2 regions of the Roseobacter sp. EG26 genome follow, and region 1 is predicted to be linked to the other one. Evidence: riboswitches for the same ligand, from Rfam matches in the RefSeq annotation. Region 1 holds a riboswitch; the other holds the start of a gene.
What was found. A riboswitch is a leader RNA that binds a small molecule or an ion and turns the genes downstream of it on or off. The one in region 1 is predicted to bind cobalamin.

Region 1 (3,405 bases):
CGGGCAAAGCGGATTTGGCAGTAGTGCAGAGACCGCGCAGCGTTTGGGGTGGCCCGTCGTGCTGATCGTGGACGTCAGCGGGCAGGCGCAATCGGCTGCTGCGACGGCGCTCGGGTTTCAGGCCTATAACCCGGATGTTCCCTTTGCCGGTGTGATCCTGAACCGTTGTGCCTCGCCGCGTCATGAACGGCTGGCGCGTCGTGGGATGGAACAGGCGGACATCACCGTTCTGGGCGTTCTGCCCCGGCGCGGCGATCTGACCTTGCCGGAACGCCACCTCGGTCTGATACAGGCGGTCGAGCATCCCGATCTTGACGCGGCCATTGCCGGTTACGCGGATTTTCTGAGAGAGCATGTGGATATTGCCGCAATCCGGGCTGCCGCCAGAGGGCAGATACCCGTCCACGCGCGCACACAGCTCCCGAAGCCACCGGCACAGCGGATTGCGCTGGCTCGGGACGCTGCCTTTTCCTTCACCTATCCGCATTTGCTCGAAGGTTGGCGCGCCCATGGCGCTGAAATCCTGCCGTTTTCGCCGCTTTCCGATGAAGCTCCCGACGCAGAGGCGGATCTTGTCTGGTTGCCGGGTGGATACCCGGAACTGCATGGTGGCACCCTGGCTGCGGCGGAAACCTTCAAATCCGGCCTTGCGAAACACGCTAAAACCCGACCCGTTCACGGCGAGTGCGGCGGCTATATGGCTCTGGGCGAAGCGCTGATCGACAAGGCGGGCACGCGCCACCAAATGGCCGGATTGCTGGGTCTGGTCACCAGCTACGAAAAACGTAAATTCCACCTTGGATACCGGCGCGCGGTTCTCGAAGCACCCTTGCCCGGCCACGCGCCGAGTGCGGCCCTGCGCGGTCATGAATTCCACTATTCCACCATCCTCCAACAACCTGATGCGCCCCTCGCGCGTGTGGCCGATGCGGATGGTAATGCCGTTCCCGAAACGGGCTCGCATCGCGGCCATGTCACGGGCACGTTTTTCCACCTGATCACGGCTGAGGAAGCCCAATGACCGGTTTTGTGAGTTTCGTCGGCTCCGGCCCCGGGGATCCGGAGTTGCTGACCCTCAAGGCCGTAGACCGGTTGAAACGCGCGGATGCGGTGCTTTTTGATGATCTGTCCTCCGGTCCGATCCTCAGCCACGCCCGCTCCGGCGCTGATCTGGTCGGGGTCGGCAAACGCGCGGGCAGACCCTCACCAAAACAGCATCACGTCAGCCGTCTGCTGGTGGAATATGCGCAGATGGATCAACGGGTTGTGCGCCTGAAATCCGGCGACAGCGGTCTATTTGGCCGTCTCGAAGAAGAGCTGATCGCGCTGCGCGATGCAGGTATTCCTTACGAGATCATCCCCGGTATCCCGTCTGCCTGCGCCGCTGCGGCCGCCGCGGGCATACCGCTGACGCGTCGTCTGACCGCGCGCCGTGTGCAATTTGTGACCGGCCACGATGTGAGCGGGCAACTCCCCCCCGATCTTGATCTGCACGCGCTGGCGGACCCTTCTGCCTCCACGGTGGTTTTCATGGGCCAGCGCACTTTTCCCAAATTGCTCGAAGCGCTCACCGAAAAGGGACTGCCCGCCGATACACCCGCGATTCTTGCCGAGAGCGTCAGCGGACCCGATCAGACGATCATACGCACCACAGTTTCCGAATTGGCCCAAAATCTGGCGCAGGAAATCAGCGATAAACCCGCCCTGATCCTCTATGGGCCGTTTGCCGAGAGTTGAAAGTCGTTTTTTTGCTTGTTCGAGCGCGAGCATCGGGGATAGGACTAAAGGACGGTGCTACATTCTGTGGCTGAAAAGGGAATTGGGTGAAAGGCCCGGACTGCCCCCGCAACTGTAAGCGGCAAGCGCAACGGATGACCCACTGGCCAAAGGCTGGGAAGGACCCGCGCGCAGTGACCCGCAAGTCAGGAGACCTGCCGTTCCGAAAGATAATCCCCCCGTGTTCGCACGGACCAAGCGCTGCCGGAGGGGCAGCAGAGAAAGGACGCAAACATGCATATCGAACCGGGTGTCGTAGACGGGGCCAAAATGGCTTTTGCCTATGCAACAGCAGCGGGTGCCGCCGGATATACGGCCAAACTGGCGCTGAGTGATCTTGCCAAGAGCAACATCGGCTCGTTCGCGGCGCGCACCGCCATGGCCACCATCGGCACATTTATCTTCTTTGAAGTTCTGCCGCATTTCCCGGTTGGCGTCTCCGAAGTGCACTTCATCCTGGGAACAACGCTCTTTTTGCTGATGGGTGCCGCGCCTGCCGCCCTGGGCCTTGCCTTGGGCCTGTTGATCCAGGGCACGTTCTTCGCGCCCAGCGATATGCCAATGTTCTTCGTCAATGTGACCACCCTGCTTGTCCCGCTCTTTGCCATGCACGCAGTGGCCAGCCGGTTCATCCCCGAAGACAAAGCCTATGTCGATCTGGCCTATTCGGACGTTCTGAAGCTGTCCGGCCTTTATCAGGGTGGCGTTGTGGCATGGGTCGCCTTCTGGGCGTTCTACGGTCAGGGCATCGGTGCCGAAACATTCCAGTCCGTGTTGACCTTCGGTCTCGCTTACATGCTTGTCGTGCTGATTGAACCCATCGCTGACCTGGCGGTTCTGGCAGGCGCAAAAACCCTGCGTTTCAAATCCATATCCGGTCTGTTCACGCAGCGCCTCTACACCGCAGCCTGATCGTCACGCAAATCACGGTCCCGGATCCCCAGGCGGGGTCCGGGATTTTCTTTGGGAAATTCAGAGTGATCGACACCCTTTGGCTCATCGGTATTGGCACTGGTTCCCCGGCCCACGTCACCGGGGAAGGCATGGCCGCTATTCGCGATGCGTCGGTCATCCTGATGCCGCACAAGGGACAAGGGAAAGACGATCTGGCCGAGTTGCGTCACCGGATTATCAAAGCCAGTGGCTCAGAGGCCGAGATTGTGCCGTTTGACTATCCGCTTCGGGATGAAAACCTGCCTTATCTGGAACGGGTTGAAAGTTGGCATGATGAAATTGCGAAGAGATGGCACGCAGCCTCAGACAAAAACACACCACCGGGGCCCGTCGCATTGCTGGTCTGGGGCGATCCGTCGCTCTATGACAGCACGTTACGCATCGCCCAGAGACTAGTCCCGAAACCAGAAATCCGCGTTTTCCCCGGCGTTACATCTATTCAGGCCCTCACCGCAGCGCATGCGATACCCCTGAATGATATCAATGGACCCATCCACATCACAACGGGCAGGCGCCTGCGCGACGAAGGCTGGCCCGAAGGTGTCGAGCGGGTCGTTGTCATGCTGGATGGTGAAGCAGGATTCCAGCAGTTCCAATCAGAAGACATGATGATCTGGTGGGGCGCTTATCTAGGCATGCAAGAACAAATTCTGGATCGCGGGCATATTTCTGAAG
Region 2 (3,405 bases), on a different contig from region 1:
AACCAGGCTCAGGCGCAAATCGTCTTCGGCCTTGGGGCCCGACGCGCTCAGGGCTTCTTTTACGGCCGACCCGATTTGCCAGAACGCGCGTTGACGCATGCCTTGTCTGTCCCGGCAGAAGCCGAGCCGAAAGCCGCCAGTTAGTCGAACAGCGAAACCCAAACCACTCACAGACCCATTGCTCCAACGAATTTCCAGCGACGCTATTGGCCACGGAAACAGAGGGCAGCCTTTGGACTGCCCCGTCCCCGCCGACTATCAAGTTTTTCCCCGTGTGCCAGCGTCAAGGTGAAAGCCGTTTTCGCACCCACTATCCGCCCGACAGGTTTTGACCTGCGCCAAAGTAAAATCTATCAAATACGCATAGCAGCCAAAAAATCCGGGGCACGCCATGCGATCCACGAAACTCATCCACATCGTCAGCGCTCATGCGGCGGGCGAGGTGGGGGATGTTATTGTCGGCGGATGCGACCCGCCGCCCGGGGATACACTTTGGGACCAGCGAAGCTGGATTGCGTAAGATCAGACACTTCGTAATTTCGTGCTCAATGAGCCTCGTGGCGGTGTCTTCAGGCACGTCAATTTGCTGGTGCCTCCCAAATCAAAAACGGCCGATGCTGCATGGATCATCATGGAACCAGAGGACACGCCGCCGATGTCGGGGTCAAACGCCATGTGCGTCGCAACCGTGTTGCTAGAAACCGGCATTCTGCCGATGCAGGAACCACTGACCTATATAACGCTCGAAGCGCCGGGTGGCGAGATACGCGTCGAAGCGACTTGCCAGAACGGCAAGGTTACAAAAGTTTCCATCACGAACGTCGCATCATTTGCGGACCAGATTGATGTGAGTTTGACTGTCCCCGGCCTGGGTCAGATCAAGGTTGATACAGCGTTTGGCGGCGACAGTTTCGTGCTTGTTGATGCGCGCCAGATTGGTATGGAACTGGAACCCGGGAATGCACGTCATCTCGCCAAACTCGGCGCCGAGCTTACCGATGCTGCAAACAACCAGATAGGCTTCACACACCCGGAGATTCCGGATTGGGATCATATTTCGTTTTGTCAATTCACCTGGCCAGTTGAAACCAAATCTGGAAAATCGACAGGCGCCAATGCGGTGTCAATCAAGCCCGGAAAGCTGGATCGATCCCCCTGTGGCACTGGAACTTGCGCCCGAATGGCCTTGCTGTATGCCAAAGGGAACATGACCGTGGGCGAGAAACTTCATTCCAAATCCATCATCGGGTCAGAATTCATAGGCGAGATCGTGGCCCAAACGACGGTCGGAAACCGACCCGCAATCATCCCAAAAATCGCGGGAACAGCCTGGATTACCGGCACACATCAATTGATGCTGGATCCCACCGATCCATGGCCCGGCGGGTATCGGCTAAGTGATACCTGGCCCGCCTGACCAAGACATCGCACCCTGTTTGGACCATCCTTTATAAATTGGCGCCAGCGCGCCGCCACCCGAGGGCAAGAAACGGTGCAGCCAAGGTCGCAGCAAATCAAGAGATCCGCACGTCACTCTCCTCCAGTGCTATGATCGCCGCGGGAGTTCTGGGCCGAGGTCGCCGCAGTTTGTCTACCCCCTCGGCTTGGGAAAGCCACTCGCCTTCTATATGCGTATTCTGCCGAGCAAGGGTCACGAGAGTTCCAATATCAGCCTCGGCGTCAACATCGCCAAAGAGATAGGCGGCTGTTCGCGTTCCATGATAGGCAAGCGTACAGGGACGCCCGCAGCCCGCGACAAAGGCAACGCCCGAGATTTCAAAATCGTCCGTGATCGTGTCACCCGCTACATCAATAGCAGCACGCAACCGTGCAATCAGCTCATAGCCAGGGGCGCAGCTGCGACCCTTATGTGGGCAGGATGTACAGATTGTAATCCGGTGTCTTGATGTTCCCATGTCGCCCTCCGCGATATCGCGAGGAACCGACCGGGGTATGCATATCTCAACGGGTTGAACCGTAGAACCACCATATCCTCCTGTCCGGACACCCCGCCCGGGTTGAAGTTGCGTTGACGATGGCAGGTCTCCTGACTTACGGGTCTGGGCTTGCCCGATCCTTCCCGAATGCCATGGCATTCAGTGGTGATCATCGGGGTCACTCGCCGCTTACAGTTGCGGGGGCAGTCACGGAATCAGCACGTTCTGGCGCTTCACCGTATTCCCTTTTCATCCCGGAATCGTTTCGCTCCTCCGGGAACCATCAGGTCTTTTGTCGGGGACAAACGGCAAGGCGTCAAGGCGTGAAATCAGCTCAGGTACTCTCTTGTCGTTTTCGGTAGTTTTGCCAGACTAGCCTCTATCCGACTGGTCCATTTTGGCCCACGTGCGAGTGCCGTTTCATAGGCTTCCTTGAGCTCATCAGGTCGCAATTCTGCAAGTGCGCGGATCAGAAATTCCGCTTGTGCGCGATCTTTTATCGATTTTTGAGCGTCAGGCCCCCCAGCCCTGCGATCTGCCACAATCAATTTGTGGATCGCATATTTTTCAGGCCGCGGGATCTGTATCAACACACCGGATCGATAGAGTGACGCTGCTGGTATTGGGTCTTCCAGGAGGTAGTCGAGGTGTCGCAAGGCAATTGCGCTGACCCCGAGAGCCGGCAGGTCCCGCACACCCTCGTCGCGTTGCGCTGGCATCAGAAATTCCACCAGGGTTTCACCGCCACCTTGGGACCAGCGCCATGTGCGCGTGTGATCTATGGATGGCATCGGCTGGAACTTCAGATCACTGAAAACTTCTGCCAGCGGCGTTTCCACCGCATCACCAACTGCAAAGGATAGTCGCTCAAAACTGCCAATGTCTATGTCACCGGTCTGCGCCAGTTGATCAAATCCCAATCGAACCCCGAGTTCGCCTTCGTAATGTCTGAAAGCCACCGTTCCCACCAACGTCCCGCCGAGCCGAAATACCCCGGTACGTGCGAAAGCACTGAGCAAGCTGCCCGTGCGTTGGTCGGCAGAGGCGTACCCTTCAGCTCTCAACACTCTGACCAAACGTGTTTGTTCGCGCTTCCGTTCTGCCTCCCCTGCCTTCAGGTCTTTGGCCTGCTCAAGCCGCCCACGCAATTCCGAGCTATCCGGACCGAGGTATTTCTGGGCCATAGTATTGCCGACCCGATATTTATCGTACCAAAAAACACGCCCTTTGACGGTCACGGCAACAGCCGTTCCCTTAAGGTTTGAGACCAGATCATCGCGCAGGAGCCGTAAAAGGTCATGGTAGGCCGACATCCCGATCTGAGAGTGGAACTTCATTTGTTATCCAGCAAAAATATATTTTGATGTATAATGTCGCATTTCCAGCTATACAGCAACAATATTTTTCGCTGTATAACCGCTCTTTGCCAGCTCAAAGCTTACCGCCGTTGTCGGCCGCCCGCGCTTTT

Region 2: it holds a riboswitch for cobalamin, as region 1 does, so the genes downstream of both, ACOTTU_RS17670 (DUF1636 family protein) here and ACOTTU_RS14675 (energy-coupling factor ABC transporter permease) in region 1, are expected to answer to the same signal.

What each region holds. Positions count from the first base shown of each region.
Region 1 is NZ_JBNBLH010000006.1:95,798-99,202, reverse strand. Features, by position in the region: gene ACOTTU_RS14685 (cobyrinate a,c-diamide synthase) at 1-1,021, shown strand, start outside; gene cobA (uroporphyrinogen-III C-methyltransferase) at 1,018-1,737, shown strand; cobalamin riboswitch at 1,773-1,953, shown strand; gene ACOTTU_RS14675 (energy-coupling factor ABC transporter permease) at 2,011-2,688, shown strand; gene cobF (precorrin-6A synthase (deacetylating)) at 2,754-3,405, shown strand, end outside.
Region 2 is NZ_JBNBLH010000008.1:84,065-87,469, reverse strand. Features, by position in the region: gene ACOTTU_RS17680 (putative bifunctional diguanylate cyclase/phosphodiesterase) at 1-144, shown strand, start outside; partial or broken gene ACOTTU_RS17675 (trans-3-hydroxy-L-proline dehydratase) at 392-1,417, shown strand; gene ACOTTU_RS17670 (DUF1636 family protein) at 1,515-1,916, opposite strand; cobalamin riboswitch at 2,021-2,237, opposite strand; gene ACOTTU_RS17665 (nucleotidyltransferase family protein) at 2,267-3,274, opposite strand.